3 regions of the Desulfogranum marinum genome follow, and region 3 is predicted to be linked to each of the others. Evidence: riboswitches for the same ligand, from Rfam matches in the RefSeq annotation. Region 3 holds a riboswitch; each other region holds the start of a gene.
The links. Region 3 has a riboswitch for cobalamin ahead of ACHZCY_RS20755 (sirohydrochlorin cobaltochelatase). Riboswitches for the same ligand answer to the same signal wherever they lie in the genome.
Positions count from the first base shown of each region.

Region 1: another riboswitch for cobalamin. It lies ahead of ACHZCY_RS16100 (ribonucleoside triphosphate reductase); the one in region 3 lies ahead of ACHZCY_RS20755 (sirohydrochlorin cobaltochelatase).
Region 2: another riboswitch for cobalamin. It lies ahead of ACHZCY_RS10635 (sirohydrochlorin cobaltochelatase); the one in region 3 lies ahead of ACHZCY_RS20755 (sirohydrochlorin cobaltochelatase).

Region 1 covers NZ_CAXXRO010000004.1:1,668,114-1,674,535, reverse strand. Annotated here, with positions in the region: gene ACHZCY_RS16120 (energy transducer TonB) at 1-681, shown strand, start outside; gene ACHZCY_RS16115 (LuxR C-terminal-related transcriptional regulator) at 835-1,740, shown strand; gene ACHZCY_RS16110 (hypothetical protein) at 1,853-2,047, shown strand; gene ACHZCY_RS16105 (anaerobic ribonucleoside-triphosphate reductase activating protein) at 2,148-2,744, opposite strand; gene ACHZCY_RS16100 (ribonucleoside triphosphate reductase) at 2,738-4,879, opposite strand; cobalamin riboswitch at 4,921-5,124, opposite strand; cobalamin riboswitch at 5,336-5,527, shown strand; gene ACHZCY_RS16095 (methylmalonyl-CoA mutase family protein) at 5,698-6,422, shown strand, end outside.
Region 2 covers NZ_CAXXRO010000004.1:401,870-408,291, forward strand. Annotated here, with positions in the region: gene ACHZCY_RS10625 (phosphotransferase enzyme family protein) at 1-577, shown strand, start outside; gene ACHZCY_RS10630 (hypothetical protein) at 669-860, opposite strand; gene ACHZCY_RS10635 (sirohydrochlorin cobaltochelatase) at 1,025-2,017, opposite strand; cobalamin riboswitch at 2,137-2,318, opposite strand; gene ACHZCY_RS10640 (FKBP-type peptidyl-prolyl cis-trans isomerase) at 2,934-3,365, shown strand; gene ACHZCY_RS10645 (hypothetical protein) at 3,633-3,830, shown strand; gene ACHZCY_RS10650 (amino acid kinase family protein) at 3,864-4,694, shown strand; gene tgt (tRNA guanosine(34) transglycosylase Tgt) at 5,094-6,218, shown strand; gene yajC (preprotein translocase subunit YajC) at 6,247-6,422, shown strand, end outside.
Region 3 covers NZ_CAXXRO010000005.1:41,532-47,953, forward strand. Annotated here, with positions in the region: gene ACHZCY_RS20735 (cobyrinate a,c-diamide synthase) at 1-104, opposite strand, end outside; gene ACHZCY_RS20740 (ABC transporter substrate-binding protein) at 101-1,042, opposite strand; gene ACHZCY_RS20745 (ABC transporter ATP-binding protein) at 1,036-1,866, opposite strand; gene ACHZCY_RS20750 (FecCD family ABC transporter permease) at 1,847-2,887, opposite strand; gene ACHZCY_RS20755 (sirohydrochlorin cobaltochelatase) at 2,889-3,791, opposite strand; cobalamin riboswitch at 4,250-4,434, opposite strand; gene ACHZCY_RS20760 (cobyric acid synthase) at 4,792-6,306, shown strand; gene ACHZCY_RS20765 (pyridoxal phosphate-dependent aminotransferase) at 6,303-6,422, shown strand, end outside.

The DNA of each region.
Region 1 (6,422 bases), on a different contig from region 3:
CTCGTCTCACACGGGGGGCTGCTTCTACTCTCCTGGCCGGAAAACACACAAATCGCTCCACAACTCCCTGGAGCAGAAAGCATTACCATCAGCTTTGATGATTGCACAGTTACGCAACAACAGGCGGAGCAAGTACAAACATCTCCAACTCCGTCGCAGCAGGAGGCCACGCCTGAGCCGCCGCTGCCCGAGTTAGAGAATATTGCACCAGTTTCCTCCGCCACTCTGCAAACAGCAGGAGAAAAAAAAATAAAGCATATTCGACCGCCGACCAGAAAAAAACGACTCCACTTCAAACAGCAACCGGTTCAAAAGGTGCAAAGCACGCCTGATCACGCTTCAGGCAAGCCTACCACCCAAAAACAGTTGGCCAAAACCGCTCAGCACGCAGCGGCAGCGCCGGTGACGTCTCAGGCTAGCCCTCTCTACCAAAGCAACCCTAAACCAGTGTATCCGCAGCTTGCCCGCCGAAGGGGGTGGGAAGGAGTAGTCATGATCAAAGTTCTGGTCCTTGAGGATGGCTCTCCCAGTCACATTGATCTCCAGCAAACCAGTGGCTATCCATTACTCGACAAAGCAGCGCTCAAAGCTGTACAGAAGTGGCATTTTGTTCCGGCAACCAGAGATGGTATCCCGGTGGTAGGCGAGGTGATCGTTCCGGTCCATTTCAAATTACAGTAACGCCCTATCAGGCGTATACTTTGTGAAGAGGGAGGCATCATATATCAGAGTATATTATCTTCACACTCAGAGTGCTTATCTTGGGCTCATGCGACCGCTATGATACCCTTAAAAAAAATACTATCGCCATCCCAACCTCTACGAATTGTCTTCATGAACAGCAAACCTGACCCACTAGTAAGCGCTGAATTTGCCCGCAACGTTCTCGATTCCCTTTCCGCCCACGTCGCTATCCTGGATATGAAAGGAAAAATTCTCGACACCAATGCGGCCTGGAAAAAATTTGCGCAAAGCAATGACCTGAAAATGCGACCCGACATGACCGGGATAAACTATTTGCAGGTATGCAGTTCATCTTTTGGAACCTCTTCCAAGGAAGCTGACAGAGTATTTTTGGGTATTACGGCATTGATAAATGGCAGTATTGACGAGTTCGTTATTGAATATCCCTGCCATTCGCCCGAAGAAGAACGGTGGTTTTATATGCGCGCAACCCGACTCCGATTCGAGGATGAACTCCGCATTGTTGTCAGCCATGAAAATATTACAGCCCTGAAACTCATGGAAAAAAAACTTGTGCAGCAAAAAGAAGCATTAAAAAATCGGGAAAAAGAGCTTGAAATTCAAAAAGAGCACTTGGAAGAAACCAATATAGCCCTAAAAGTACTGTTAAACCAAAGAGACAAAGATAAGGAGGAAATGGAAAACAATTTGGTATGCAACATCAAGGAACAGCTCTTCCCCTACTTGAAAATGTTACAATCCAGCCCTTTAAACCAGCAACAACATATGTGGACAGAAGTTATCCGTTCCAGCCTGGAAAAAATTATCTCTCCTTTAGTTGCACATTTTTCCGCCCTTCAATTGCAGTTAACGCCCAGTGAGGTACAGATAGCAACATTAATCCGCGACGGACGCACAACCAAAGAAATAGCAAGTATCCAAGGGTGCTCCGTTGATGCAATTGAATTTCATCGAAAAAATATCCGTAAAAAGCTTAATCTCACACACAGCAAGATAAACCTTCGTACTTATCTCCGCTCAATCACAAATCAGTAGTTTTTACCTCCCACTCCACTCCAGATTTCTTCCCGTTGCATTATTGTCTCCATGTGTAAATAATGTAAGCGTAGAATAAAATCTTATCTGCCAAACCCAACCGGAGAATATCATGCTTTGTAGCTACTCAGAATTAAACAATGACGCCCTGAATGCAATTCAAAAACTTGAAAAAGAAATTGGTAAGCCTCTGCTTTCTTTCTCCTGCAAAGACATTAAGCCGGCGCTGGTTGAACAAGAAACATTGGACAAGATTCAGGCACTGGAAAAATCTCTTTCCCTTTCTCTTGTTGCTGTAGAAAACTAACAGTGACGATCTTGTTGTAAACGGAACAAACTCCGATTGAGTGTGCGTACATAGGCTAACCTGTGGTACCCAAAGGTTAGCCTATATTGTTTCCAATTCTTTACGCTGCTTCAGGCACCGGTCTATACTTTTGGATTACATAACGCGAAGTCTCTGGAATAGACGAGGTAATCTCCTGGATATCTTCTTCACCAAGCAATGCGGGGTAGACTGTGGTTCTGAAATGGTGATCCTTACCACTCGAAACGATAACATCGACGGATTCACGTATAGCTTCTGTATCAACGGCAATACCACACAATTGGCTATATTTACTAAAAGGTGCTTTCACATCCATAGCAACATAGTCGATTAAGTTGTTGTCCAACAGTTCCCGCAAACATTGCGGATTGCTTCCATTGGTGTCCAGCTTCACCGCAAATCCCAGTGCTTTTATTGCCGACACAAAGCGCATTAAATCCGGTTGCAGAGTAGGTTCTCCACCCGTTACGACCAGTCCTTCGAGCATTCCAGTAGACTTTTCCATAAAACCAAGGACACCTTCTTCCATAGAGGGGGAGTGTTGTTCGGACATCCTTAATAAATGCTGATTATGGCAGTAGGGACATTTAAAATTACATCCCCGGGTAAAAATTATTGCTGCCGGCTTCCCAGGATAATCGCTGAGGGTAAACGACTGAAAACCACCTATCAACATGGCTGCGCCTCCACGTGGAAATGACGTCTTTTGCCGAATTCAGCACGTTTGCCTTTATTCCACTGACCAATGGGTCGCATATAGCCAACCACCCTTGAATAAATCTCTGTTTTTTCTCCGCAGTGTTCACACTTTTCCTGCTCACCATTCAGGTAGCCATGGGTAGGACAGATAGAAAAAGAGGGAGAGATAGTAAAGTAAGGAAGCTGGTACCTGGAGCAAACAGTACGAACAAATGTTTTTAATGCCTCCTTGTCCGCCACAGCTTCTCCGAGGAAAACATGGAGCACAGTCCCACCAGTATACTTTGTCTGTAGTGTGTCTTGAAGGTCAAACACCTGGAATACATCTTCACTATAGTTTATCGGCAATTGGGTTGAGTTGGTATACAGTGGCACCTCATCGGTTTCATCGGTAAGAGTACATCGCATGTTGGGAAATCGCTTTTGATCGATTCTGGCCAGCCGGTAACCAGTACCTTCAGCCGGAGTGGCTTCAAGGTTATACAAGTTACCAGTCTCTTCCTGGAAAGCGACCAAACGATCGCGTATATGGTCAAGCACCCGCTCTGCAAATGCTCTTCCTTTATCTGTACCAATATCCTGCTGAAACAGGTTGAGACATGCCTCGTTGCCGCCGATAATACCAATGGTGGAAAAATGATTGCTCCAGTATGAGGAAGACTGTTCATGTACCTGTCGCAAATAAAAACGAGTATAAGGGTACAATCCCTTACTGGTGAAATCTTCCAGAACCTTTCGCTTTACCTCAAGGCTTGTCTTGGCAATATCCAGCAGACGATCGAGTCGAGTGAAGAAGTCACCTTCCCAGGTTGCCTGGTAGCCAAGCGCCGTCAGATTGATCGTTACCACGCCAATACTACCGGTCAGAGGATTGGCACCAAATAGGCCACCACCACGCTTGGCTAACTCGCGAGTGTCGAGCCGTAGCCGGCAGCACATGGAACGGGCATCTTCCGGGGAAAGATCTGAATTTACATAATTGGCAAAATAGGGAATCCCATATTTTGCCGTTGTCTCCCATAAAACATCGAGCTCCCTGTTGTCCCAATCAAAATCAGCGGCAATATTGTAGGTGGGAATGGGAAAGGTAAACACCCGCCCCTGGGCATCCCCCTCCCCCATTACCTCCAGAAAGGCCTGGTTAATCATGGTCATTTCCGCCTGGAAATCACCATACGTTGCCTCCTGAAGCACTCCGCCGATAATAACCGGCTGGTCAGCAATGGTTGCTGGAGGCTGCAGGTCCATGGTCAAATTCGTAAATGGTGTTTGAAAACCGACCCTGGTGGGGACATTCAGGTTAAAAACGAACTCCTGAATGGCCTGTTTAACATCAGCGAACTCAAGGCCATCGTAACGGACAAAGGGAGCCAACAGAGTATCAAAGCTGGAAAAGGCCTGCGCACCGGCTGCCTCTCCCTGTAGAGTATAGAAAAAGTTTACTACCTGTCCAAGCGCTGAACGAAAATGCCTGGCTGGCATCGACACGGCCTTGCCGCTTACTCCGCAAAATCCCTGACGCAGCAGGTCCTGCAAATCCCATCCTACACAGTAGGTTGACAACAGACTGAGGTCATGCAAATGGAGATCGCCTGCTTCATGCGCTGCACGCACCTCCGGCGGATAGATGGCATTGAGCCAGTATGTTTTACTGATTTCACTGGAAATATAGTGATTCAACCCCTGAAGAGAATAGCTCATATTCGAGTTTTCCTCTATTTTCCAGTCTAATCGCTCCAGATACTGATCAATAATTCTTACATCTGCCTCTTCTGCCAGCTTACGGGCCAGGCTACGCTGCTCCCGATATAAAATATACGCTTTTGCGGTTTTTTTATGAGGAGAACTTAACAGGACCTCTTCCACCAGATCCTGAATGGACTCGACTTCGGGAATTTCGTTTTCTACCAATGCCTTTGCAAGTCCTAGTACCCAAACAGTCAACCTTCGTGCTTCCGGTTGATCGAATTCGCCAGTTGCCTGGGCGGCTTTTAAAATGGCGCCAGTAATTTTCTCGGCCTGAAAGGGGGTTACGATACCGTTGCGTTTACGGATATGTTGGAAAAACAGCTCAGGGGAGACAGCTGCCGCTGCCGGGGAACCATCATACATGTTTGTCTCCTTTCCGCGAAGGTCCGCTTGCACCAGATTGGCAAGCATGAATAAACCTGGCAGGTCTTCGGACTCATGGACATCATTCTACGTCCCTACTGGCCGTCGCTTCCCAATCCTTACACGAATCAGTGCTCAATGACGGCGGTCGTTTCCATTCACCGCTGCGGGACAGTTCCGGATTTAAACCGGATTCCCTCTTACCGCTCCTCCCTATGAGAAGCACCAGGTAGAAGTGCACTCTAAATAGAGCCACTCGAATTTGTCAACACAAAATATTGGCAGTTGTGCTTCCATGATAACTTTTAGAAACAAAAGAAATAATATTAAATACCTGTTGGTTTGTCTCAATAATCACCCTGTATTAAACTCAATCTCAACACATCATATTACAACTATTATTTCCAGTTAATCGAACTTACTTGACACCTCTTAAAATTTAATCTAAGAAACATAGCATACATACAAAGTATTGGTGCTTGATGTAACCATCGGGCTTAAAAGGGAAAACGGTGCAAATCCGTTGTGGTCCCGCCGCTGTAACCGAGGACGAAAGCTGCAGAATGTCACTGGCCGTTTATGGTTGGGAAGACGTAGCGAGTAGGATGATCCGGAAGCCAGAAGACCTACCATTGACTTTTCTATCAGGGCAAACGGCGAGGAAACCGTATTTGCATGATGTAAACTGTTGAAGCATGTAGCAGTTTATTTGGGGTGATGAAGTAAACTGGGCGCAATCCCCCAGCTCTTTTTTAAAGAGCTGGGGGATTTTTTTTTGTTTTTTTTCGAACCATCCAACAATGGAATAGGAGATAGAAATGAGTGAGGCTTTAGATATCTTACAGGCTTTTCCTGCTCACACCCATGCGGACTGGCTAGAGGCGGTTGATAAACAGCTCAAGGGTAAACCATTTGATAAGGTACTGGTAAAAAAGACCTACGAAGGGATTGATATCCAACCGATGTATTTCCAGCATGACTTGGACAAACTCGATTTTGTAAACACCTTACCCGGGCAATTACCGTATGTGCGTGGGACCTCTGCATCAGCAAGCGTTGTCAATCCCTGGGAGATTGCCCAGGAAATTACCGACTCAGACCCTGAAGAATTTAACGCAGCAGCCCTTAACGACCTCGGTCGCGGGCAGAATGCACTCAATGTAATCTTTGACAATGCCACCTGCAAAGGAATCAATCCAGACAAGGCTGCTGCTGAAGATGTGGGCAAAGATGGGCTTTCTATTGCTACGATGGCAGATTTTGAAAAGGCTTTCAAGGACATTGATTTCACTGCTATACCGATGCAACTGCACTGTGGATTTTCAGGAGTCGGGATGACCGCGTTGCTGGCAGCACATCTGAAAAAACAGGGTACGAATCCACAAAAGCTCACAGGCTGTATTGCTGTTGATCCGTTAAGTTATCTTGCTGTGCAGGGATCGCTACCTCTTCCACTTTCCCAAGCCTATGATGAAATGGCACAAGTAACCCATTGGGGCCTGGCCAATGCTCCCGAGTTACAAACTATTGCTGTTCATGTTGA
Region 2 (6,422 bases), on a different contig from region 3:
CGTAAATACCCTTGAAGAAATTACCTGCATTCAATTTATTGGGCAGATGCGAGACATAGCCGCAACCTTTGCAGAAAGAACAGATACCCTCACCCGCCTGGTAATACACGGCGACCCCAAAGCGTCCAACTTTCTCTTTGCCGAAAATGACGACATTGTGATCAGTATTATCGACCTGGACACGGTGCAAGCCGGGCTTCTTCTCCATGATTTGGGCGATTGTCTGCGTTCCTGCTGCAACCGACAGGGAGAGGAACATGATAATCCAAAGGGAACAGTTTTTTCGGCTGATTATTTTGCAGCTATCCTTAAAGGATATGGTTCAGTAGCAGCATCACTGCTGGGTGATGCCGACCTCCAGCTCCTTTCGGATGCAGCCGGTCTGATAAGCTTTGAGCTCGGTATTCGCTTCTTTACCGACCACCTCTGTGGGAATAGATACTTTAAAACATCCAGAAAAAATCAAAACCTGGACCGGGCACTGATCCAATTTCACTTGGCAGACTCGATCATAAGGCAACAACCTTTGCTACAGACAATTGCGGCTGATATTTTCAGAACCAGCCCAATGAGGTAGTGAACGTAGAGGGGAAAATGTGTGTAGATTGATGATGGAGATCATTCTCATATCCTTCCTGCCATAGAGCATGACAGGAAGGAAAAGGATGTTACTTGCACTTCTCTTTACTGGGGTGACAGCAGGTACCTTTTAATCCCCGCACATCACTTTGGTGTTTTGCAATGGAAACAATGGTCTTCAAACGTTTTTCCATCTTGCCCGATACATCTTTCTTGAGCATTTTTTCTGCTTCTTCACATATTGCCTTAAAAGCCTTGTCTATTTTATCGCTAGGTAGCATAGAGTATCCTCTTCGTATAGATAGTAACTGTAGATCCTTAGTCATTTGATCTTCTTATGAAAATAGGAACCTATCAAAAAAAATCAAGGTGCCTCCCACCGTTTAGGAAAACACCTTGAAATAAAGAAAAGCCAACGCCCTCAAACGAGGTCTACTTTCAGCTGCTACTTCAACAAAATCCCTCTTTCTTTTGCAGCATCAGCAATATGATCGACAAAAAGCTGGGCAAACTTGTCGTTAGAACCAAGCCCTTCCATTACAGCCTCAACGTCGTAACCATCAGCATTGAGCATAGATTTCCAGGAATCGTCTTCCTCACCGGCCATATCGTTGGTAGCATGGTCACCGGCAACAATCATGAACGGCTTCAAGATAACTTTCTTGGTATCAGCATACTTTAAGTGGCTTGCAAAATCATCCAGGCTTGGGTGTCCTTCGACTACACCAACAAAAGTTGCAACATCAGGATAAGCTTTGCGCATTTTCTGCTGCACTTCGCTGTATATTCCGGTGGACCAATGCTCATTTCCATGACCCATGTAGACTAACATCGCTCCTTCTTTTTTGGCCATTTCCGCATCAGCAGCAAGGGTTGCAATAGCCGCATCCACATCTACATGATACTCATAACGATCTCCAGGCATACCAAGTGCGGGACGTCCCATCACGATAGTGTTAAACGGACGCCATTTATCTTTCATTGTCCGGATAGAAGCTATGGCATTGACGTACTGCATCAGGTCATGAGACTGCTCCATAAAGAACATATGGGTGGGCTGAACAATGATATTTGTATACCCTTCTTCACGCAGGTCGCCAAAGGTAGCAATGACATTTTCTACATAAAGTACTTCTTTTGGAATCCCCTGATCAAGCCATTTTTGCGCTTCCGCCTGCCGCTCTTTCCATACGGAGCGTATGATATTGGAAGTAAAGGTGACGCGGACCTCAGTCCCTGGGTACGCAGCTTTGACCTTATCCACAATATTGGTAATGGATTTAACCGCACTGGGAACAGTAGTACCAAAGCTGGCTACAATAATTGCGTTCTTACTTTCCTTCGGCTGGCTCATCCCACCAGAGGCGAATGCTGCGGTAACACACATTGACAACGCGAAAACGGCTGTTGTCACTACAATTTGCATGAACTTTTTCATCGAGAATGCTCCTTTTTTTATACGATCCATTTCAAAAAAAAATCCCCGAATCATTGTAAAAATGATTCGGGGATGCCCTTGTAAATCCACGTATCTCTATCAGTCGCCTTGTCCACAGGAAACGATCTTTTTTTCAGGTAGGTCTTCTGACTTTCGAATCTACCTACTCACTGCGCCTTCCCAACATGTATGTCAGTGGCATTGTGCAGCTTTCGTCCTCGATTACAGCGGCGGGCCCGTCTCCGAATTACACGGAATTCCCTTTTCATCCAATAAAGGAGCCTGAAAACAGGGAACAATCTACCGAACAAGAAATCAACATGTCAACAAAAAACGAAATAATATCTTATAATTCCAATTTCATACTTTACAAAAGTATTCCTTGTTACATGGATATAACAAAAAAATTAACCCTTGAGTCCAATGCTGTCTGCAACAAAATTGTGATGATAAGAATCAGCTCAAATAGCTACTCATAGGGCGTCCCACAGATTCTCCCGTTGAGATAAGCTACCTGGATCTTTGCCTACCTGCTGTAAATTACGCTTTTCCAAATATGAGGCACCTATAAGCAATTACAGGTCTTATCCTCAAGTTTCTCGTTTAATTAAAACGTTACCCAGCCGCTCTCTCAGCAAAATCAATTGCAATTAATAGACTGCCTTGGTACATCCCATAGCCAGTAAAGAAATGACTCTCCATTATTTTACATCGCAAATCCTTTTAGTGGGCCTGCTTACCAGGTACCAGAAAGACAACGTAAGCCATCATTTTGAAATAACTGAAGACCAGTTATCCCCTCTGAGGATTCTCTGCAATCAAGATTATTTTCGTACTCCATTTTCGAGAGGTTCTGAACAATCAGGGCATACGGAAGGATTGCATACTTTCCCATTTAACTTATCAGGAGATAAGAATGACACAGGCCAAAAGTGGTGATAACGTCACTATCCATTACACAGGCAAACTAGCAGACGGAACAATTTTCGACTCATCAGAAGGCAGAGAACCGCTCCCTTTCATCATAGGCAAGGGGCAGGTGATCGAAGGATTTGAGGAAGCCGTCATCGGTATGAAGCTGGGTGAAGCCAAAACGGTGACCATACCATCTGAAAAAGCATACGGGCCCCGTAATGAGCAAATGATTATTAATGTGCCCATCGACCAGGTACCACCAGATATAACCCCTGAAGTAGGAATGCAGCTCGAACTCATGAACGAGGCTAACCAGCCGGTAATAGTCCGTATCACTCAAATTACAGAAGAACACGTTTCCCTGGATGCAAATCCACCGCTTGCAGGAAAAGACCTCACTTTTGATATTGAACTGGTCACCATTAGTGGTTGATTGATATTCAACTCCAGGCAAAAATCCCATCCATAGCCAGGCGGGGAAAAGCCAGCGCTATTTCCCTGCCTGCCTGTCTTTCTCATTTTCGCTCACTCTCTGTGCTGTTTTGAGTAAACTCAAAGCATCCTTATTCTCCACCGCAAAAGAGGGCTATATGCATCTTCGGAGCTGCCTGAACGTACCTTGCCATCTGCGATTAAAAGACATATCATGTAGAAATGGTTGTAACCCAAAAACGATAATTTTAGCCTGAGGAGTAGCAAAATGCCTGGAAAAATCTTTTATCGTGAACGAATGAAAGTAAAAGAAGGGACCCAAACACCTCGATTCCGTATAGTTGCGGTCAGTGGAGTTGATCTTAAGGTATACGCTGATCATATTCGCAAAAAAGAATTGCAACAGATTGCAAAAGCTACCAAAGCGGAGTTAGTCGCCCTTGAGCGAGACAAAAACAAAAAATAAGACGACATTAGCGCATAAGGGGGAGAGAAAATTATGGCATTGGTGCGAGAAAAGGATGGCAAAAGACTGCATGTTGAAAGTCCACTTATGGGGGAAAGCCTGGTAAGCAATGAGTTTATCGGTAATCTCGATATTGCTCCTCAGGAAAAGTTATATCCGGATGTTCCTGTTGTGAAAATCGGCGGGCAATCCATTTGTGACCGCGGGGCAAAGGCACTGCCTGCAATACTGAAGGAAATTGTCAGCAATCGCGCTGATCACAAAATCCTGATCACCACCGGCGGGGGGACCAGGAGCCGTCACATCTACACCATCGGTCTTGAAATGGGAATGCCGACCGGCGTTATTGCCAAATTCGGCAGCATGGTTTCAGAACAAAATGCGCTGATGATAGCGACCCTGCTTTCGCCCTGGGGAGGCGTCAAAATTTCTCATTCTGATATTGTGAAACTACCTGCCTACTTTGCAGAAGGTATCATACCGGTAATGCATGGCATGCCTCCTTACGATTATTTCGCAATCAAGCCCAAAGTCGGCAGGATCCCCATTCACCGGACCGATGTCGGCCTGGTGATTCTTGCTGACCTAATCGGCTCGACCACAGTTCTTTTTATTAAAGATGAAAACGGGCTCTACACAGACGATCCGAAAAAAAATCCAGATGCGGAGTTCATAGCGGAAATAGGTGCCAAGGACTTGCTGGAAAAAAATCAGGACGACCTGGTCATCGAACGGCCCTGTCTTGACATTATTCAAAACTCAGAAGTCATTGAAAAAGTACAGATAATTAACGGGATGGTCCCCGGAAACATCACCAAAGCGCTTAACGGCGAACATGTTGGTACGTTTATTTATAAGCAATAACTATTAAGCTGCTGACCCCATACATCTAGAGGTAATTGGGACTAACATTACCCCGATTACCAGGATGTATGGTTACGTTATTCGTTTTTTTTGTTTCCCGTAAATGCAACCCCTCCCAGATAGATACCGCTCTCTGGTTTCGTTGTGACAGCGAGTTATTCCTTCCTGCTTGCGAAAATGTGGTCGTAAGCGTATAACACTCCAATATTTTTCCAAGGTACTTTTAAAGGCAGATAACTCTCTTTCTCATTTTACCGTTACCGTTGTCGATTTTCTTGACCACCGTTGGCTGGAACGAAATGAAGAGCATGCATAGTATAGGGCCTTTGATCGCAACCGAAACAGAGTAGTATCAATCAAGCCCCTCCAGCTAATTCAACTCTTTTACAAATAAACGGCATGACAACATCACCTTACACACTCACATCTACCTCCTCACAGTGTAATGCCCGCTGCGGAGAAGTCACCACCCTGCATGGTACCATTAAAACACCGGTCTTTATGCCCGTCGGTACGCAGGCAACGGTTAAGGCGGTTACTCCAGAAGACCTTTCGCAGTTGGGTGCCCAGATTATTCTCGGTAACACCTATCACCTTTTTATTCGTCCGGGCCATGAACTTGTTCGCCGGTTTGGCGGGCTCCACAACTTCATGAACTGGCAAGGACCGATACTGACGGACTCTGGAGGATTTCAGATCTTCAGCCTCCAGGATCTGGCAAAAATAACAGAGGAGGGGGCGGCGTTCAGATCACATCTGGATGGGAAAAAGCTCTTCCTCAGTCCGGAAGATGCTGTCCATGTGCAGGAGGCGCTGGGCTCCGATATTATGATGGCACTCGACACCTGTATTCCCTACCCTGCCGGCAGAGATCAAGCCGCAGAGGCAACAGCGCTCACTACCCGCTGGGCAAAAAGATGCAAGCAGGCCCAGTCAGCAACAGGACAGCATCTCTTTGGCATCATTCAGGGCGGCATGTATTCCGATATGCGACTGGAAGCCATAGAGCAATTGGTGGACATAGGTTTCCCCGGCTACGCTCTTGGCGGTTTGTCTGTTGGAGAACCCAAGGAATTGATGTACGAAATGCTTTCCGCTACGGTTTCCCATATGCCTGCTGCTCACCCCAAGTATCTGATGGGAGTTGGCACTCCTGAAGATCTTGTTGAAGGTGTCTTCCATGGCATTGACATGTTCGATTGTGTCATGCCGACACGCAATGCCCGTAATGGAATGCTCTTTACTTCGCAGGGGAGACTTGTTATAAAAAATGCTTGTTTTCGAGATGACCAACGGCCCCTGGATGAAACGTGCAGTTGCTATACCTGTAGAAATTATTCCAGGGCATACCTAAGACATCTCTTTCAGTGTCGTGAAATTTTGGCATATCAACTGAATAGTATCCACAACTTACATTACTATTGTTCATTGATGGCAACCATGAGGGAGGCCATAGCCAACGACACTTTTATGACATTTCGTACCGAGTTCTATCAACAGCGGGATGTGCCCGCACCCTACTGACATAATTCTTATTTGGAGGTTTTTTCCCATGACCGGAATTGCACACGCAGCTGGTGCTTCGCCCTTGGGAGGCGGCGCCGGAGGTATAGCTTCTTTTGTACCGCTTATTCTTATCTTTGTTGTTTTTTATTTCTTATTGATTCGCCCACAGCAGAAAAAAGCGAAAGAACATCAGCAGTACCTGGCCAATCTGAAAAAAGGTGC
Region 3 (6,422 bases):
TGCATGCCCCGTTTTCGAAGGGCAGCCATAACCCCTAAGGTGACAGTGGTCTTGCCGCAACCGGAATGCGTCCCGGCAATCAGTACGGCTGGGTGGTCTTTCATGTCGATGCTCCTCGGTCGGTAGCCTCTGGATACAGTATTTCCATTATTATGGCGGCAGCATCCAACAGGCTCATGGTTGGCCGAGAAACCAATTTTTCGTCGATGAGAAAAATTTGGTTTTCGCGAACTGCTTTGATCATGGCAAACCCGGCTTCATTACGAATCTCTTCAATGGTCACTGGATTCATGCGTCCTTGCTGGGCAAGAAAGACATCGATCTGGTCTGCCTTGGCCAAAATTCGTTCTTTGCTGTATGCCGCAATATTGGTGGAGCGGACCTGTGGTGCGTCTGCTGCCATATTGATGCCTCCGGCCGTCTCCAGAACAAACATGGCCATGGATTGGGGGGCAAAGGTTTTCATGCGTTTATGAATGGCTTCGAAATAGACTCGCTTGCGCTGAGTCTCAGGAACCGCTGCAAGCTGCTGCTGAAGATCGTGTCGTCGCTGACTGAACAGGCTGATCAGTCCCATGCTTTCCTGCTCTTTGCCGGTCAGCTTGCCCAGGGTCGTCCAGTAGCTCAATAATTCATCAATCCCGGAAGGCTGCAGGGAAACTACCTGGATGTTGACCTGTTGAAGCCGTTTTATCAACTGCGGATAGCTCCTGCTGATCATTGGGCGGATAAGTACCAGGTCAGGTCGGAGGGCGATAAGACGTTCCGGGTCATCACGGAAATGTACTTTTGCCAGATTCGGCAGCTGATCGTCGCTTCTGCCGGTGGCAATAATAGCGTCTGTTGCTCCCAGGTCCATCAGGTTTCTGGTATGGGCAGGGTAGAGCGATATGATGCGTGTAAATGGTTTTTCAAAGACCAGGGTACGTTTATCGCTGTCTGTGATAACTGTAACTTCGGCCATGGAAGGAGACGTAAAGCTCGAAATGAAAACAAGGGACCAGGCGATTAAAAGAAGAGAAAGACGTTGTCCGGCTAGCATTTTTTTTCCTCCAACGGCAGGCGGAAGCTCACTTGGCGACAGCTGGTGAACTGGTTGTACACAACCTCGGATTCTACTTCGTACACATCGGCAATCACATCGGGTGTCAGAATACTGTCGGTCGTTCCCTGGTATACGATCTTGCCATGTTTAATGAAGATCAGTTCGTCGCAGAAAAAACTGGCCAGGTTGAGATCATGCATAACCGCCACCACATGGATGTCATTATTTTCATAGCGCTGCCTGATGAGGCGGAGAATTTCCAGGCTGTGGTGAATGTCGAGATTGGATGTGGCCTCGTCAAGGAGGAGCACATCCGGATTTTGCGCTAAAGTTCTGGCAAGGGCCACCCGTTGTTTTTCACCGCCTGATAGTTGCGTGATTGGACGATCAGCCATTGCACTGATGCCGGTTTCTTGCAGGGCTTTGTCAATTAAGGCAAGGTCCAGCTCGCTGGGCGTTGCAAAACGGTGCATGTGGGGGTGGAGTCCCATTTCCACCGCTTCACGGACGGTAAAACCAAAACGAACCATAAAATCCTGGGGCACGAGGCCAAGCACTCTTGCCAACTGTTTTTTGGGCCACTGGTTGAGTGGTTTTCCCTGGAAAGTTGCCGTGCCGGCGATGGGCTTTAATACACCCGCCAGGATATCAAGCAAGGTGGTCTTGCCGCTGCCGTTGGGGCCGAGAATACCGTAGCAATGACCCGGGAAAAGTTTGAGGTTGATATCTTGTAGTACTTCTGTCTTGCCGTAGCTGAACCGGATACCGGAAAGTGACCACAGGGGAGAGGATGTGTCTGTTTTAAAATCCCGCGTTACCATCCTGTTGCCTCTTCTTGAAGATGATGCAGAAAAATGGCCCTCCGAGAAGAGCTGTGAGGACACCAATAGGAACCTCTGCCGGCAGCACTGCACGGGTAATGGTATCAGCAACCAGCAGCAGCATTCCACCTGCAAAAAAGGAAAAAGGGATCAACCGTCGGTTATCGGGGCCTGTGAGGTGGCGCAGCAGGTGGGGAACTATAAGGCCTATAAAGCCAATGATGCCGGCAACCGCAACCGAAAGCGCCGTCATGAGCGTACAGCAGACTAAAAGGAAAATTCTGAGGCGGACAGTATTCACACCCAACGAAACAGAGGTTCTGTCGCCGGTTGCCATGATATTAAGGTCTCTGCCGTAAAAAAAAGCCAGGCCTGTGCCGATCAAGGCAAAGGGGAGAAGGAGAAGAATGTTGTACCAGGATACACCGGAAAGGCTGCCCATGAGCCAGAAGATGATGATGCCCACCTGTTCATCAGCCAAAAATTTAAGAAAGCCGATGGCAGCAGAAAGTATAGCCGCGACTATAACTCCGGCGAGAATGAGATTGGTTGATGACAGGCGACGGTCTCCGGAGGCCAGAAAGAGAACCAACAGCAGGGTGCCAATGCCGCCGGCAAAGGCAAAAATAGGAACCGATACAGCGGGAGGCAGAGCTAGACCGAAAATTTGCAGCACGATGACTAGGGAGGCTCCGAAAGCAGCACCTGTGGAGATGCCGAGGGTGTAGGAATCAGCCAGTGGGTTGAGAAGGATGGCTTGGAAAACCGTCCCGCTGACCCCCAGCATGCCGCCCACCAGCACTGCCGCAACAATGCGTGGCATCCGGACATCGGTGACCACCGTCACTGCCACCGGATCAATGTCCGGCAGCGGTTGCTGTAACAGTTTTGCACTTATGATTCGGACCACATCCATCACCGAAACCGATAAAAATCCCATGGTGGCGGAAACGGCAATTAAAAGAAAAAGTGCCGTGGTCAGAAAAAGAATGGGATATAATTCTTTGGTAACGATATTCATTTTACTGCAACTCGATACCGGCATTTTCTGCTGCCTGGGCAGCGTGTTGAACAAATAATCGGGCGACCGGTGTTTGTTCTCCTAACCCTTTGATCATGGGGATAACCTGGTGTCCTGCTGTGGCCAGCCGTGATTGCCACGAAGCAGGTTGTTGGCTGACCATATCCTTAAGAGCATGGCTGCCTGCAACAATCAGCAGCGGCTTGAGCAATACCTTTTGTGCACCTTGTGTTGCAAGCCCGGCAAGGACCTCATCCAGAGACGGATACCCTTCGACGGTGCCTATATGTATTGGTATTTGCGGATACATGGTCCGCATTCTCGATTCGAGTTCAAGATAGAGACCGCCGGATGGAAAAAAAGGGTTGCCGTGTCCCATATAGACCAGAGCAGCGCCGTGTTTTGCTGCTTGTTTGACATCCTCTTCCAGGGCTTTGGCAAGCTCCAGAATATCATTGCCGTAGGGGTGCGTCGGGCTATAGGTGCCAAGAATCGGTCGCCCGATAACAAGTTTTTCAAACGGCTGCCATCGGGGTTTCATGGTCCGAATTCCTGCCAGTGACTTGACATAGCTCGCCAGGTCATGGAATTCCTCGGCAGGTGCCATTTGGATCGCCTGGACTACTATGGATCTGTATCCCTGATCCTGGAGATTGGCAATGGCAGCCAGCTGGCCCTGCACGGTGAAAATTTCTTCGGGAATAAACGTATTTTTTAGTCTGTACTCGGTATCATGAGCACGTTTCCGCCAGACATTGCGAATGATGTTAGACGTAAAGGCCAGGCGAACCTGTGTGAGGGGGTAGGCTTGCCGGAAACATTCGTGAACTTTCAGCAGGCCGGGCAGGGCCGACTCCTCGGTTGTACCGAACATGGCAAGTACTATTGCATTTTTTGGGGCCATACTATTTTGCCTTTGTAACCTCTGCGCTTATGGGAAAAGGTATAGGGAGTCAGACGAGCACAAGGTCCTAGCCCGAATTTCTCATGACCTTTTTGATTTCAAACTCAATTAATTGATATTATTGCTTAAAGGCTAATTGTACAATTAACAGTCTGTTTTTCGTTTTAAATCAAAAAGTTCTCCCTTCGGGTCAATAGATTTTTCCGCAGGATCTACGTTACAAACCACTTGCGGTAGTTTACTATCGGAGTCTTCGCTTACCCGGAGTCTTCGCTTACCCGGAGTCTTCGCTTACCTACTGCGTGGTTTGTGCCTTGCCCTGCGAAAAACTTTATTGATGAGAAATCCGGGCTGGTCTTCACTGTCAATTTGTCAAAAAAAAAACCTGAATCAACTAGAGTGTTGATTCAGGTTATCCCTTTAATCCCTGAGTCGGAGGACCAACTTTTTGCCGGAAGTATGGTCATTTTTTGCAGGCAGGTTTTCTGACTCCCGGATCATTCTCCTCTCACACCTTCCCATTTGCTAAACAAACAGTGGTTTTTTGTGAGATTTGTTCCCGGTTACAGCGGCGGGCCCGTTCCGGATTGTAACCGGATTCCCTTTTTCTATTTCAGTAGAAACCTACAAAATTTTTGAGCTAACTTACCTGCAGGTCTCTGGATAGTCAAGCAGGTAATACCCGCTAGTCTAGTGAAATCCCTCTTTCGAGTGAGTCTATGGTTCCTCTCTTGAACGTGTTTTTTCAAAAAGATATAGAGAGCTGATCAATGGGCTCCTGTCCCAGGCTACCCTGCAGAATTGTTTTTTTTCGCATGTCTCACGCTTGAAAGAAAAAACTCATTTTTCAGGCTGACCTGCAGAGTTGAATGGAAAGGGGTGGCTCATGTGGTTGATTCGTATTATGTTGTCAGCTTTGTGTCCACTCTGCCGGCGAGTGGTGTTGTGCTGCATATACATTGTTCTGGATAAACAATTACATGAAATATAGTGGGGAAACATGGCTAACAAAGCGGTGTGCATAGCTGTATTGGGAACGGGATCCGACGTGGGCAAATCCATTGTTACCTCCGCCCTTTGCCGTATTTTGGTGAACAAGGGGTATCGAGTAGCACCCTTTAAGGCGCAAAATATGTCTAATAATTCAGGGGTTACTGCTGACGGGCTGGAAATGGGTCGGGCTCAGATTGTACAGGCAGAGGCAGCCAGGATAGCGCCACATGTGGATATGAACCCGGTGCTGCTAAAACCCACCAGCGATGTCGGCTCCCAGGTTGTGCTTAACGGTAAGGCTTGGATGGAGGCTTCTTCGGTCTCTTATTATGAAAAAAAAGACTATCTGTTTGCTGAGAGCTGTGCCGCCCTTGATCGTTTGCGCGACCAATACGATGTGATTGTTATGGAAGGTGCCGGATCGTGCGCAGAAGTTAACCTCATGGCCAATGATATCGTTAATTTACGTTGCGCAGCTTATGCAGACGCCCCGGTTATCCTTGTTGCTGATATTGATAGAGGTGGGGTGTTTGCCCAGATTGTCGGTACTCTAGCCTGCCTGGATGCAGCCCAGCAGGAACAGATAAAAGGATTTGTGGTCAACCGTTTTCGCGGCGATATCAAGTTGTTTCAAGACGGTATTGACTGGATAGAACAAAAAACCGGCAAACGTGTCTATGGGGTACTGCCCTGGTACAAACATTTTCATATTGAGGCAGAAGATGCGGTGGTTATTGAGAATGCGCCTTCGTATGTCCCTGCAGCCGCTGGAGACACTGCCGTTGCTGTCATCAAGTTGCCTCATATCTCCAATTTTAACGATTTTGATCCACTGATGCATATACCGGGGCTTCATTTAGCGTACTTGCAGCAGCCACAGGATTTGTCTGCCTTTAAGGCTGTGATTTTGCCTGGATCAAAAAGTACTTGTAGCGATCTTGACTGGCTGCGGGCCAGTGGCTGGCTGGATCATATCACAGTGTTTGCCGAAAACGGTGGTCATGTGTTGGGAGTGTGCGGTGGCTATCAGATGCTGGGAACCTGGGTACATGATCCAGACGGTATCGAAGGAAGGCCCGGGTCCACCGAGGGAATAGGTTTGCTCCCGGTGGAAACGACCTTAAAGGCCCCTAAAACAACCACTCTTACCGATTTTTCCTGGGCTGGGCAGCAAGGATGCGGCTACGAGATTCACATGGGACAGACCCATCTCGCCGGTGGGCAACCACTGGTGGATGTGCTGTCCAGAAATCAGGAGCAGTGTCAGGATAGAGATGGCTGTGTCAATGATAATGGAAATGTCATTGGTACCTATGTACATGGCTTTTTTGATAGCCCTTCGGTCACCCGTCATTGGTTGCGCTTGATCGGTCTTGACTGGCTGCAGCCTGAGGAGCAGTTGCACGGTCCTGCAGGCCGCGACAAAGCATATGACCAGCTTGCCGAACATGCAGCGCAACATCTCGACATTGAGGCCATTCTTGAATTGATTGACACAACCACGAGTGGAGAACAAGCATGATCCAGGGACATGGCGGAAATGTTGCCTCAGTGGCAGCCCGATTAGGGTGCAAGCCTGATGAAATTGTTGACATGAGCAGTAATATCAATCCGCTGGGGGTTGTGCCTGGTTTGCTT